DNA from 2 places in the Providencia sp. PROV_01 genome. Region 1 is predicted to be linked to the other one. Evidence: predicted binding sites of a transcription regulator. Region 1 holds the regulator's gene; the other holds the start of a gene.
What was found. Region 1 encodes LexA, which represses DNA repair genes until DNA is damaged. Its sites were predicted from a motif close to TNCTGTATGTACATACAGNA; they were not measured.

Region 1 (7,877 bases):
TGTTACGGTAATAGGTCATCAAGACGGCATTTTCGCGAGGAAGAATGATAATATCCCCCATGCTGTCTTTTTCGACTTCAAATTTATCCATGTGCAAAGCATGTTCTAACAATTGCTCGGCCGTTTTATTTGGCGTTGTAGCATCTGCGGTGTATGGCACATTGCGCAATAATTGCAGGTAACAGTCGACTTGTTCAACTAGTTGCTCACGAGTCAGTGAGCGTTGACGAGAAGCCAGTAACGCAGTCGCACACAGGTTAATCGCATTGGCTGCGGCTGCATTATTAATATTGACCATAATGTTATCAGCTAACGAACTGACCGTTGGGTTTAGCCAAGTTGGTCTTTGTGGTTCGATAGGGTCGATAGAGTCGCGCCAATCAGGTACACGCTGGTTGAGATAGTGTGGAAGCGAAATTGGCTGGCCAAAGTTAACATAGCCTTGGCCTAGGTTGCGCAATTTACGTAAGCCGCGAACCATAGAGAAAAAGCCTTCTTTCTCTTTTTCTGCACCGCGCAGTTCTTTGGCGTAAGTACCCACTTCCATCACATGCTCATACCCGATGTAGATAGGAACAATGGTGATAGGGCGTGAGTCACCGCGCAACATCGCTTGTAACGTCATGGAGAGAGTACCCGTCTTAGGCTGTAACAAACGACCGGTACGTGAGCGCCCACCTTCCACAAAGTACTCGATGGAGTAACCTCGGGCAAATAGCTCACTTAAATATTCACGGAAAACGGTCGAATACAGTTTATTGCCTTTGAACGTTCGGCGAATAAAAAAGGCCCCTAAACGACGGAAAATAGGCCCAGCAGGCCAGAAATTGAGGTTGATCCCCGCGGCAATATGGGGTGGAACTAGCCCTTGATGGTATAGCACATATGAGAGCAGTAAGTAGTCCATATGGCTACGGTGGGATGGCACATAAACGATTTCATGGCCGTCTTGTGCTAGCTGGCGGACTCGTTCAGCGTGCTGAACATTAATGCCTTGATAAAGGCGATTCCAAGTCCAACTAAGAACCCTATCCGTTAAACGTACTGCTTCATAAGAGAAATTGGCTGCGATTTCTTCCATCATCCCAACGGCATTTTGCTGAGCTTTTTTGAGTGGAATTTTTTTACTGCGCGCTTCGTCTTCAACGGCTTTTTCAATTGCTTTTGACGTCAATAACTTATTAAACAGCTCATAACGTGCAGGGAGTTTAGGCCCAACTGCTGCGAGACGTTGGCGCGAATAGTGAATACGTGCGACACGAGCAAGTTTGTTGGCAATAATGGTGTCTGTACCGTGGTCTTGTGCCATTTTCCCAATTGAGACAATCGGAGATAAACGTACGAAGCTGTCACGTCCTAACCATAAAACGGCGAAGAATTTTTGGATGCCATTTAACAGTTTCAGTGGTGGTGCTGGGGTATGGCCTTCACGACCAGGTGAGCGCCCAAACATCACGGATGCCGGTAGCATTTGAATATCTAGATTTGGGTTGTTTTTATGCAAATCTAAATAAGCATGGAATGTTTTTACTGAATCCTTACGTGGATTCGGTGAATAATAGCGAAAAACACGTGGGCCATCATCGATAAAAACGTAGGCCGGAAGCTTCGTTCCATTGATATCATTGTCGACCAGCGGGTCTGGCAGACCAATAGCTAAGCATTGGTGCCGTAGCGTGAGGAGGTCAGACTTCGAATGATAAGGTAATACGTATAGGGTTGGCCTGTTGACATCAAGCTGCAACTCAGTGATGGGATCCGAAGGAATTAGTTTACTTTTTACCAATAATTTAAGTGGTAAATTCAACGTGTTGTAATATATTTTACGCCATAGTGACATAAATGATTATAGCCTCTTGTTAACAATGCTGCGCAATCATACCAGAAATACATGGTTAGATCTGTTACTGACAATTCACTTTGACCGTAAAAATCGATTATTGTTTGTATTTTTTAAGGAATAAATATGGCGAGTCAAGTTAAGGGCTTCACGCGAGTGATTAAAGCTGCGGGGTATTCCCTTAAAGGTTTGAAGGCAGCTTGGGTTAATGAAGCCGCATTTAGGCAAGAATCTGTTGCTGCAATTATCGCGATTTTTATCGCATTTTATTTAGATATCAGCTATATAGATAGGATTTTGTTAGTGAGTTCTGTTGTTCTGGTGGCAATAGTCGAATTACTGAATAGCGCGATAGAAGCCGTAGTTGACCGTATCGGAAGTGAATATCATGAACTTTCAGGGAGAGCTAAAGATATTGGTTCTGCCGCGGTATTTGTGAGTATCGGTTTAGCGTTGTTTATTTGGGTACTCGTATTATGGCAGCGCTATTTCCCTGGTTAAGGTGTTTGGTTACTTAATCAGGTAAAAAGAAAATAAATCGATAACAAATGCTTAAATTGAGCGATTTAACTGTTCCAAATCTTCATTTACCTGTATATACTCACAGCTTGACTGTATAAACAAACAGGGGAACGGAATGAAAGCACTGACGGCTCGACAACAGCAGGTTTACGATCTAGTGCGTGACCACATTTCGCAGACGGGTATGCCTCCTACACGCGCTGAGATAGCAGCAAGCCTTGGTTTTCGTTCGCCTAATGCGGCAGAAGAGCATTTAAAGGCCTTAGCGCGTAAAGGGGTTATTGAAATCGTCTCAGGTGCATCTCGAGGTATTCGTCTGCTTCTTGAAGAAGAAACCGAAGATCAGGGGTTACCTCTGATTGGACGTGTAGCCGCTGGCGAACCATTATTAGCACAGGAACATATTGAGAGCCACTATCAAGTTGACCCTGAGCTGTTTAAACCACATGCAGATTTCTTATTGCGTGTGAATGGGATGTCCATGAAAGATATTGGTATTATGGATGGCGATTTATTAGCTGTGCATAAAACACAAAATGTACATAACGGGCAAGTAGTGGTTGCACGTATCGAAGATGAAGTCACTGTTAAACGTTTTAAGCAACAGGGTAACCGTGTTGAGTTAATAGCAGAAAACCCAGAATTCGAACCTATTGTTGTTGACTTGCGTCAGCAAAATTTCACTATTGAAGGTTTAGCGGTTGGGGTTATTCGTAACAGTGATTGGTATTAATTTTCGTTAGCAACCAGCTGTGTTACAGACGGTGAAGACGATTGCAGGCAGATTTCATGGTTTTATTCTGAAGTCTGCCTGTTTTGTTTCCTTTCTTATATTTTTCTCTTCTCTATTTTCTCTTTGCATTTCATCAAACGATCTAGCAGTCCGGCTATTTACTTTTTCTTAGGGGTTACAGGTTGTTCGTGGTTATGATGACAATGTTCATGATCTTGGCAGCTATTCACTTCGTCGCAATTTTTACATAAACCATGGTTTTCCACTACGGTATGCCTTAAGCGGAATTGGTGTTCATCTGCCAAATTAATAATTGCGGCTTCTATCGTTGTGCAATCACTTTCCGTTACGCTTCCGCACTGGTCGCAAATTAACATAACAGAGATATGGCTTGGGTTATCAAAATGGTGACAAACAACATAGCTGTTGGTTGATTCGATTTTATGGATAAAACCTTGCTCCATTAAGAACTCAAGGCCACGATAAACGGTAGGTGGCTTAGCCTGAGGTTCAATTTCACGTAGTAAGTCGAGTAAATCATAAGCACTGATCGCACCATGCTGTTGTGCTATTAGGCTCAATACCGTTTCTCTCTGTGGTGTCAACCTGACGCCTCTTGATTGGCAAATATGTTCTGCCATCGCAAGAACTTTTTTTTCACTCATCTTTTCCATTTTACTGACCCCACCCGTTGAAAAATGCAAATGTTTACTGCACACAAGTTTATCACAGTTTCTTGAACTATTGAGAATCAAGAGATGAATGCGGTGCTATCAAAAAATTTTAGCTTTGCTGAGTTTTTTTGACTAATAAATAAAATATAAAAAATGATATTTAATTTTATTTAAAAATAAACAGATAAAATGAAACATATATTAAACAAATTTATTATAAATTCATAACTCATGATGAACAATTAATTGAAAGATTTAGTTTTAATTTGATGTAATTTTAATTAAGACTTATCTTGCCTTTAATTTACAACCTTCTTTTCTCACCCTCTAAAGCTTACTTTATGGGGTTTATGTTTATTATTTTTGCAGGAGCACAGATTAATCTTATTTTATTTATATAATATTAGGCAATGATTAAAGTCATTGCCTAATATATTTAGATTAGTATTTATATTCAATACCTAACCAATAATTACGACCCTCTTCGATATACCCATTAGTATATTCATATGATTTATCGAATAAGTTATTAACTGATGTATTAACAGATATTCCTTGTCCAAAGTCATAATCTAAACGTAGGTCAGTTTTGGCATATCCACGCACTTTGCTATCTGCATCGACATAATTAAAGGCCCAGCTTCTTGCTTCTTCGGTTACAGTGATGCTGAATGGCTCATAAGGGGTAAATTTCACCCAAGCGAAGGCTTTGTGGATAGGTAATTCAGCAACATGTTTAACGCTGTAGTGTTTTGGATCAGCATGAATGTAGCCGTAACTTAAACCCGCTTCCAACCAATCGGTAATTTGCCCGTTAGTCCCTAAATCAATGCCAAAGTAGTCAACTTTGCCGCTGTTACGATTTTCGAGTATATAACCTCCATCCTGATTAGTACCGACACGATGCGCCATAATGGCATCAGTTACATGGTTATAATAGAGACTTGAAGTATATGACCAAGTGGGTGAGATATGTCCCTTGTAAGTCAAATCATAGGTAAGAGCACGCTCAGTATCGATATGTGGGTTAATGACGAATGTGTCGTCACTTTTCATTTTTTCTTTGGTATAACGCTCTTTTTGCGTTGGGAAACGGCTTCTTTCTGATATAGAAAATTGAACGGTATCTTTATTTTCTAAATGATAGCGAGCCATGACTTCCCAGTTGAACGCATGTTGGCTATTGCCATCGTATTTTTCAAAATCACCAGATTTGTAATCATAGCGCTTACCATCAGCACTTTTGCGCCAGTCATAGCCAATACCACCAATAATATCTAAGTTATCCATGGCAACCCATTGATATTCGGTAGCAATAGAATAGGTATTATCTTTATAGCGGTCGAATGGGACATCTCTTTTGGCGCGTGCACGGTGGACATCTTCTTTCCAGTGTGCAGCAAATGACAGCATATCTAATTCACGCACGGTGAAGTCAACACGCATGTCAGCACCGTTACTGTAATCATCGTAACGGCTGTAGTTATAAAGGCCTTTTTCGTAATCTTTGACAGATTTATACTGATGAAGCGTATTTTTGAACGTATCGTGGTATAGGCGACTCTGTAAGGCGATATCGTCGGTGACTTGGGTTGTACCGTTGAAATAAATGCTTTCTTTATCATAAGCAGGCCACTGCCAAATTTGTTGTTTTTTATTCGTTACGCTAGGTGGACTATTTTTATCACCCTCTTGTTTTAAATAAGTCACGACGTATTCATCTGCTTCTCGTGGTGTCCAGCCTACTTTCACCATCATACGTTTGTCATCAGTTGCTGAATTCGGGCGACGGCCATTATTACCCGCTAATGGGTTATTATTTTCTGAGCCCGGTATTCCCATAAAGCGCTGCTTATATTGACTGCCACTGACTTGAATAAAGCCGAGATCGTTACGCCCCCCTAAACGTGCGCTGATATTGTGGGCGTTATCTGCACCGCGAGCAAAACCTTGGTTTAAGCTAATATTGGCTTCAAAGGGTTTTTGAGGCGTGGCGGTGGTTAAGTTGATAGCCCCGCCCATCAGGTTCGGGCCTTGTAATAGAGAGGTATAGCCGGTAGATAGCTCTACGCTGGCTAGCTCGCTAGTCATAAAGCGGCCAAGGTCTAGCGTACCGTCATAAGGCACGTAAGTTGGAATACCATCAAAGAAAATAGGTACTTGGCGGCTATCAAAACCACGTACATTGACTTGAGTTTCATTGCGGTTTCCTGATTTTTGAATAGAAACTCCTGGCATGGTACTCAGCGCCTGTGCGACGTTTGTTTTATTCAGCTGCTTCATTTGGTTTTCTGTGATGATGTTAGCATCAGCGGCAAGCGGGGTGCTCCAAACGGACATCACATCGGTATTTTTTTCAGTGTTAGGTGAGGCTGCGTAGCCCTGTGTCGTGAATAAAGCCATCCCAATCCAATAGGTAATTTGTTTTATTTTCATTATGTCTTTCCAGTTTTGTAAATAACGATATATTATTTTTTATACAACGATATGCGTCATTAACCATAGGTGGATGCAGCCTACGGGGTAGGCTGTTTTTACGAACGGTTTTTCTGACGCTAACTTCTTAGCTTACTGCTTAAAGATCTTCACTTTTATATCTCGGGGTGCTGCGTAGTAAGGCGCGGATGTAACTAAGAGTGATACACCAGTTTGCGCGAATGCTTCTATTGTTTTTAAATTAATTCCACCTGCAATCGATAGCTGGCAAGGCCGGTTTTGCTGCTTGGTGAGTTCTTGTAGTTGCTGAATTTGTTCAATAGGCAGTTTATCGAGTTGTACAATATCGGCTTGCGCATTGATTGCAAGAATGGCCTGTTCGTAATCATCGGCCTCGACAATAATCATTTTTTCTGGGGCTGCTTGGCGCAGTGTTTTTATATGGCTTGCCCAATCATCTGGATTTTCAAGGCATTGACGATGGTTGGTGAACAGTAAAATGCTTTCTGCGCTACCCGCTCGATGAATAATAGCGCCCCCTGCCAAAATCGCAGTTAAGGCAAGAGGCTTGGTATAAGGAATAGTTTTTCGAGTACACGCAAGCTGCCCATCCGGTTGATATTGGCGCAAAATACTGACCATTTGCTGGGTGTAGTGGCTGACACCACTACACCATTCAAGCACGTTTTGCACCGCTTTCCAGCCTTGATGCAAGGCTTCAATCGGCCCAGTGGCAGAAATTAAAACACTTTGCGGCTCAACAAGTTGGCCATCTTGAAAGTGGCAATCACAAGTGATCCCCAGTTTCTCTAGCATGCGTTTGGCGATAATCAGCCCACTGATACAACCTCCGAATTTGGATGTAAAGGTTATTACACCCATTTGAGAGTGCAAGCCGAGTGCCCGTGTGGTGAGGTCACCGTATTGAATGTCATCTAGCAGTAGTTGGTCGATTAATGTATCGGGTAGGTAAATCATAATGTCAGTTCCGATTCATCAACCACATCCCAAGATACCATCGCCCAATCTCTGGATGGATAAGGAATTGTTTTACCTAAATCCGTTTGTTCATCATAGTACTTACGTAAGATAGCGGTTTCTTCTGGTGTGATATTTTTAAGAGACCAATTGACGCTGTCAGCGAAAGTGTCAAAGCTATCAAACCCACCTTTCTTAGGACTTTTGATAAAATCAACGCGCGCATTAATGCCCATTTGATGCAAAATATTCACGGCGTAAATGTAGGTTGGCAAACGAATAACTTCGCGGCCTATCTTGCGAATAATGTGTTCATCAATAAATGTTGGGTTGATGGTATGAGTGGTGTAAACCCGTAATTTTGTTTGGCGATTGAGCTTGAGTAAAGCGGCTTTTAAATCATCAACGAGTGTTGAACGCGATGCCACTGAAATATCCACTTTTGGCAATGAACTCCAATCATCTTCCCATGCGAGTACTTCAAAGCGTGCATGGTGAATAGCGAGTTCTTTTGCGCGCAGTTCAGCCATCTCAAGCATGCCACGACTATAATCAATACCAATAACATCTTTGAATTCATTCGCAAGACACAGACTGATGGAGCCAGGGCCGCAGCCCACATCAAGCAGTGTTTCAGCACCTGTTAAATCCATTAATTTGCGAAACTGGACTAAATATGGGTCATTGGGGTTAG
Region 2 (7,877 bases), 520 kb from region 1:
ACGCTTCCCCCCGCCATTTCACGAAGTTCATCATTGATACCATACACTTCGGGTATCAATTTTGCATTTGGATTACTGCGTGGGTCAGCATCATATAAGCCTTCGATATCCGTGAGTAATAGCAGTTTGTCGGCATCGCCAAGAATCGCGGCCAAAGCGGATAGATTGTCATTATCACCGACTTTAATTTCTGCGGTAGCAACGGCATCATTTTCATTAATAACTGGAATGATTCCGTTATCTAACAGAGCTTGCAAGGTATCTCGTGCATTTAAGAAACGTTCTCTGTCTTCTAAATCGGCTCGTGTCAGTAACATTTGCCCGATATGAATACCATAAATGGAGAATAACCGTTCCCATAACTGAATTAAACGACTTTGACCGACCGCCGCAAGCAATTGTTTAGATGCTATGGTAGCCGGCAGTTCGGGGTAATTTAAATGTTCGCGACCCGCGGCAATTGCCCCAGAAGTCACAATAATAATGCGATGCCCTTTTTCATATTGCTGCGCGCATTGCCTGACAAGCTCAACAATATGAGCTTGATTTAAACGGCGCGAGCCCCCTGTTAATACACTGGTCCCTAATTTAACTACCAGCGTCTGGCTATTTTTCATCATTTTTCTGCCATTAGGATTAATAAACCAAAAAGTAGGTATCATTTTTATCAGGAGAAGCGCGTTATGCCAACAAGCATAACGCAAAATTCAACAAAAGTTGGTTTAAAACAAATTTATGCGCTTAATTCCAGTTTTAATTCTGCCATTAGCGGGGAGGGAAAGAGGCTTAACTCAAGTTCAGATAATTGTTTTGCAAGGGCTTGGTGAAATGACACTAAATTTTGCTCGGTCGCTTCAATGGTTGCCGCATCTTTTAGTGCTTTGACTTGCCAACTACCATGACTGTTGTATAGGCCAAAATGATAAATAAATTCAAAGCCCTTATCAGTTGCTACCAATTTTAGCCACCACCCCCAAAATTCGCGTTTTTCTGGGGCAATATTTGCATTCACGCAAACAACGAGGCTATCAAATATATAACAGCCATTTAAACATTGTTTTTCACGTAAATAAGGTCCTATCGAAGCAAACTTCTTTAAATACTTTCCATTTGAGTAATCAGTCGGTAAAGCCATGTTAAGGATCTCCTTCTTGGGAAGATCCCTTTTTAACAAATGGGTAAAAATAAGCAAGTTATTAAATAAAATTAAAGTATTTTTGCTTTTAACCAATTAGTAGTTTCACTTAACGCCTTTTCAAAATTAGCAAAAACAGGCTGGCTTGGTAGCATTATCGTATCAGCATCCATCGAAGAGCGTCGAATTAAATCAGATTCGGCTTTAGGGCTATAAATATCATCTTTGAGGCTAACCGATAACATTGGGACTTTACTGCGTCGCCCTAAAAGCCCTTGATTTTTAAGTGAATAACAACTTAACTCATGGCGTAAAGCAGAACCATCAACTTGATAAATACCCAAACGACTGGCGAACACATCCAGAACCATTCGAGGAATATCCTGCTGATATTTCTCTTCATGCAATAAACTGTGCACAATTGGCCCTATGACAGCGACTGCTTTAATCTTATCTGGACACATATAAGCTAATCTTAATGCTATATTTGCGCCAAAACGCATACCCACGATACCAAAACGCGTGTGGTCAATCCAAGCGATATCCCCAATCTGGCGAACAATTTGCTCATGTAGGGTGCTTGTTTCCTGTGTAAGCTTTTGTTTTACCGAATAACCAATAGATGGCATATCCAGTGTTAGCATCGCAATACCGAGAGGTTCGAGGTAGTCACGGAAATAGCGGCAAAAATCAATTTGTAAGCTATCTAACATGCCGCAAATCATCACGGTCGGGTAAGGCCCTTGACCGTGTGAAGGAATATGTAAAAAGCCACAGACTTCTTTTCCACCATCAACTTTAAATGGAATTTTCTTTAAGCGATATTGAGAAAATTTTGCTGCGCTATCATACGCTTTACAAGCCAACAAAATAGCTTGGTCAGCCAGCTCGTCACCTTTAATAAAAGGATAAGCTGCAATGCTGTACAAATTAGCAGAACGCAACCAAGCATCCCCTGCTTCTGCACCTTTTTCAAACTCTAACGCTTTTTGCTGCCAATGCATGGCTTGCTGGGACCATTCAAAACACCAGTTTCCACGACGATTACCAATGACTGTATCCAATAAATTATCATCACTACGCTCAGCATCTGAGATAGCAATACGGCTTAGCACCTCTTCAATTTCTAAGGCGTCTATTCCCCGCCAAATCCACATTAAGCGGTTAATCATACGGTACCACCCCGCATGGTGAGACCCACTTAACACACTATGTTCTTTAATTTGAGAAATTGTTTGAGATGAATAAGAGACTAATGTTGACGTTTCAACTTGTCTGACTTTAGGTTTGAAAAGTTTTTCTGAAAGGTTTTGCTGAGTCATCCCTATTTCCTTGTCTATCAGAGTTGAATTTGGCCAAAAATAAAGGGAATGCAAAAATGCACTCCCCAAATTATATCGTGTTTAGCTTAAAAATTTTAGGTATTAATGTGTTTTTGCAATCAATAAATTCTATAACACTTTATAATTACAATGTTTTTACCTAAAGCTCGCGTAAAACACAGATTTATTTATCTTGTTCACACAATGGTTTAACAAAAACGACGCCCATATCCCATGGCTGTTCGATCCATGTGTCTTGTGGAATATCAACTACGTAGTCATCCACTAATGGACGCCCTGCAGGTTTTGCAAAAATAGTAACAAAGTGGGCTTTAGGGTACATGTTACGGATAGCTTGAGCTGTGCCGCCTGTATCCACCAAATCATCAATGACAATATAGCCTTCACCATCACCTTCAGCACGTTTAATCACGGTTAATTCGCGCTGGTTGTCATGGTCATAGCTAGAAATACAAACGGTGTCAACGTTACGAATACCAAGTTCGCGTGCTAGAAGTGCTCCAGGAACAAGGCCACCACGGCTAACCGCGATAATACCGGTCCATTGCTCTACTGGTAATAAACGTTGTGCGAGTTTACGGGCATGTATTTGCAACATATCCCACGTTACGACATATTTTTCGCTCATAAAATTCGGGTCCCGACTGCTGAGTAAATCTGAAATGTGTCTTGCGGAAAAAAGGTTGCGCGAGATTATAGTGATTTGGCCGGTTAAAAACCAGTAAAAAGCACCATTCGACATTAATTATTATCATTTACACTGTCCATTGCTCAAAAGAAAGTGTTATCCTGAGTTTATAAAAGAGGCAGCCTTTAATTCGAAACTTCAGGCTGTTAGGTCATAATTACAGCAATATTCCTTTTAAAATTGAAGCTGAAATTAACGTTGGTTGCCGATCAGCTCCTACTGGGTTATTCAGGATATTATCCCTAAATAGTTCAATTTGTAGCTAGGCGGCAAATGAGTAAATCCTAGGAGCATACATAAGTATGTGACTGGGATTTATGAATGAAGCCAACAACGCTACAGATTGAAATATAAAGGGAAAATAAAAGGAGAGAGACGTGTCTGAGCTAGCTACATTATCCCCCCAACCACTATGGGACATCTTCGCGAAAATCTGTTCTATCCCGCACCCTTCATACCACGAAGAAGCCTTAGCCGCACATATTGTTGATTGGTCAAAACAAAAAGGCTTTCACGTTGAACGTGATGAAGTGGGTAATATTCTGATCCGTAAACCTGCAACCCCTGGTTATGAAAACCGCAAAGGCGTTGTTTTACAAGCTCACTTAGACATGGTGCCACAGAAAAATAACGACACGGTACATGACTTTAAAACAGATCCAATTCGTCCATATGTTAATGGTGAATGGGTCACCGCTGAAGGAACCACTTTAGGTGCTGATAACGGCATTGGCTTAGCTTCTGCGTTGGCTGTTCTTGCTGATGATAGTGTTGAGCATGGGCCAATGGAAGTTCTTCTGACCATGACTGAAGAAGCCGGCATGGAAGGTGCGTTTGGCTTGAAAGCAGGCTGGTTACAAGCCGATATTCTGATTAACACCGACTCAGAAGAAGAAGGTGAAATTTACATGGGTTGTGCTGGTGGGGTTGACTTTACCTCTACGTTTGACCTGACACGTGAAGCATTACCACAAGGCTATAAAACCTTCACAATGACCCTAAAAGGCCTAAAAGGTGGGCACTCTGGTGGTGATGTACATTTAGGCTTAGGTAATGCCAATAAGCTGTTAGCACGTTTTCTAGCTGGCCACGCAGAAGATTTAAACCTAAAACTATTAGATTTCAGAGGTGGTACTGTTCGTAACGCCATTCCTCGGGAAGCTTACGCCATTATTGCCGTTCCTGCGAACAAAGTCGCTGAGTTAACTGCCCTAAGAGCTCGTTATGAAGATATTCTGAAAAATGAATTAGCCGTCGTTGAGCCTAACCTTGTTCTGCTACTAGATGAAACGCAAAGCGAATTAAAAGCACTTTCTGATGACTGCCAAAAACGTTTTGTTTTCTTCTTAAATGCGGCGCCAAACGGTGTGATCCGCATGAGTGATGTTGCCATTGGCGTGGTTGAAACCTCACTTAACGAAGGTGTTGTACGACTAACTGAAGATAAAGCAGAAATTATCTTCCTTGTTCGTTCACTTATCGATAGCGGCAAAAACTACGTTGTTAACATGTTGACATCTATCAGTAAATTAGCACAAGCCCAATACCGTGCAGAAGGTAGCTACCCAGGTTGGCAACCAGATGCAGACTCACCAGTAATGCATTTAGTCAGCGATACCTACAACAAGCTGTTCGGTAAAATCCCTAATGTCATGGTGATCCACGCAGGCCTTGAGTGTGGTCTATTCAAAAAACCTTACCCAGACATGGATATGGTTTCAATTGGGCCAACTATTCGCGGTGCACACTCCCCTGATGAACGTGTACACATTGCAAGCGTTGGAGAGTATTGGAAATTACTAACTGCGGTTTTAAAAGCAATTCCAGTCAAAGAATAAGCAATTAATTGTTATGAAACACCCATCATGCGATGGGTGTTTTTTATAATTCAAGTAATAATTGCCTTTCAAGCTGTGGGCTTTGCAGCATCACATGCAAACCAACTAACCGAACACCACGCCCTAAGCGGCGATTATCCCAAACTTGTTTCGCTATCTGGACTAAATCTTGTTTATTGAGAATTGGGTATACGTGTTCTTGTGTTGTTTGCTGAAAGTCTGCAAATTTAAATTTTACACCTTGACGAGCAATACGCAGATCGGGTTTTACCTTCGCTAGACGTAATTGTAGTTCGTCATAGAGTTTATCAAGCAGAGGCAGACAATCGCTCCATTGATATATATCTTCTGCAAGGGTGCGTTCAACCCCTACCGACTTTCTGAGTCTATCAGGGTTAATAGCACGCTCATCGATACCATGGCATCGATCCCAAAGTACCTGCCCGAATTTACCCATGCTTTTAACCAATGTAACAACATCATATTTTTGGACGTCAGCACAAGTGAGTAACCCCATATCCGCTAATTTCTGAGCGGTTACCTTACCCACGCCAGGAATTTTTTTAAGGGGCAAGCTAAGAATAAATTGATCCATATTTTGCGGCGTGATCACGAATTGGCCATTGGGTTTATTCATATCTGAAGCTATTTTCGCCAAAAATTTTATTGGCGCTATCCCCGCTGAAGCGGTTAATTGCAGTTCATCAAAGATTTGCTGGCGAATGGCCTCAGCAATTAGCGTTGCAGAGCCATGTAATTGCGTACAATCAGTGACATCCAAATAAGCTTCATCAAGAGAAAGTGGTTCTATGAGGTCAGTATAGCGAGCAAATATTTTTCGAATATACAGGGAGGTTTCTTTGTAAAGTGCCATATGCCCAGGAACCACTTTCAAGTGAGGGCAAAGCCTAAGTGCAATCGCAGTAGACATCGCACTGTGAACACCGTAGCGACGGGCTTCATAATTTGCAGTACTAATAACGCCTCGGCGATCTGCGCTTCCCCCCACTGCAATGGGGACATTACGAAGGCTTGGGTCGTCACGCATTTCGATCGCTGCATAAAAGCAGTCCATATCAATATGAATAATTTTACGCACGGGTTAACTCTGCCAATTAAACACCTGATTAAATATACAGTATTTTTATTAGCCATGCAATTATTGTCACATCACCATAAAATTGACGAATGAAAAAGCTAACTCCATGATAATTAGGTAATTCATATTATTGCAATAATCATCTGCCAAGCTATCCAACTCTAGATTCGGCTTAAAGTTTGTCTTAAAAATAAGTATTACTACTTACTTTTAAACAAAAAAGTAATAAAAAGAGTTGTTTTACCAACAACAATATCTTGAAAAACTATTTATGGATCATCTCTATGGCAATTATATCAACATCAAAATATGTTAAATTTATGGCTCCTCTCATTATGCTGCTTGCTAGCCAAACAGTTTTCGCACTTTCCCCTAATTTAGCACTATCCCCTAAAATTGTAGCTCACCGTGCAGGAACAGCAGATGCACCAGAAAACACAATTTATGCCATTGATTTAGCCAAGCAAAATAATGCCGATGCTATTTGGCTTACCGTTCAACTTAGTAAAGATAATCAATTAGTCCTATATCGTCCGAGTGATCTAGATTCATTGACGGACAAAAAAGGTAACGTATCTGCTTATACAGTAGAACAACTCAATCATGTCAATGCTGCTTATAAGTTTAGTCAAAAACATAATCAGCAATTCCCCTTACAAAAAACAACTATCACTACACTAGAAAATATTCTGCAAAAATACCCAGACACAACTTTCTACGTAGATTTAAAATCCCCTGACGCCAACCCTGATATTCAAGCAAAGGCGATTTTAGCTCTCTTAGATAAAACTAATGCATTTAACCAAGTACGTTTTTATTCCACTAATGATGAATTTTTAAAAGCACTCAAATCCCTTTCTCCAAAGATCCCATTATTTGAAAGTCGTGATGAGACTCGCACCCTGTTGGCAAATGTTGTGATGAACCATCAATGTTCAATAGAAAATGACAAAACAACAACTCGCTGGTATGGCTTTGAACTACATCGTAAAGTTGAAGTGGTCGAAAAATATACTTTAGGCGAAGCACGCTCGCCAGCAACCCTTTCATGGGATAAAGAAGCCATTGACTGTTTTAGAAAAAATGGCAATGCCTATATCATTGTCTTTGGTGTTAATAATGACAGTGACTACCAACTCGCAAAAGAAATTGGTGTTGATGCTGTAATGGTTGATTCCCCAAAAGCATTTAAAAAATAATCTAATAACATCACCTAAGCTATTATTACTTTAATAATAGCTTAGGAATTAAATCACATCTTAAAAACATTCTTTTCATCAATTAATAATAATTGTTCTTAATTTACTGCTATAGAAAACTTGATATATTTAATCCATCACAAAAATTCTATTTAAAATAATTTAAAAAAGGTTTTATATGTCAAATATTGGAACAATGATTGTCGAGAATTATTGGAATGAAACATTAAGGAAAGTTGAAATACATTATCATAATAGTGATAACCCCTATGATAATGTGTTTATATTTTATAATCTAGCACATGCCACATCTAGCTCTAACGTAAATTCATTCCCTTACTCAACAACAGGTAAAAGTGCTTGGAAAGCTAAAATTACTACGAAAAGTAATGAACTGTAGAGTAGTGGTGATTTTTTACCTTGCCAAATTAACAACAATGATAATGGAAAGGTCACGATTAGATTTGATGGTGAGACAAAAAGCATGCATGTTAATTACCCTGTCTCTGTTTCATGTGCTAAGAAAATGCAATTAATTTAGACTGTATAACGGGAAAGTAATATTTGGAGATGTC

Region 2: the regulator LexA is predicted to act here: its motif matches at 6,126-6,145, upstream of dinB (DNA polymerase IV).

The regions. Positions count from the first base shown of each region.
Region 1 is NZ_JBRFKD010000002.1:792,555-800,431, forward strand. Features, by position in the region: gene plsB (glycerol-3-phosphate 1-O-acyltransferase PlsB) at 1-1,840, opposite strand, end outside; gene ACU696_RS04365 (diacylglycerol kinase) at 1,967-2,341, shown strand; gene lexA (transcriptional repressor LexA) at 2,478-3,095, shown strand; gene zur (zinc uptake transcriptional repressor Zur) at 3,254-3,769, opposite strand; gene ACU696_RS04380 (TonB-dependent receptor plug domain-containing protein) at 4,211-6,205, opposite strand; gene modD (ModD protein) at 6,338-7,183, opposite strand; gene ACU696_RS04390 (class I SAM-dependent methyltransferase) at 7,180-7,877, opposite strand, start outside.
Region 2 is NZ_JBRFKD010000002.1:1,314,717-1,322,593, reverse strand. Features, by position in the region: gene proB (glutamate 5-kinase) at 1-617, opposite strand, end outside; gene crl (sigma factor-binding protein Crl) at 734-1,135, opposite strand; gene frsA (esterase FrsA) at 1,207-2,457, opposite strand; gene gpt (xanthine phosphoribosyltransferase) at 2,642-3,106, opposite strand; gene pepD (beta-Ala-His dipeptidase) at 3,544-5,004, shown strand; gene dinB (DNA polymerase IV) at 5,048-6,103, opposite strand; gene ACU696_RS06605 (glycerophosphodiester phosphodiesterase family protein) at 6,388-7,302, shown strand.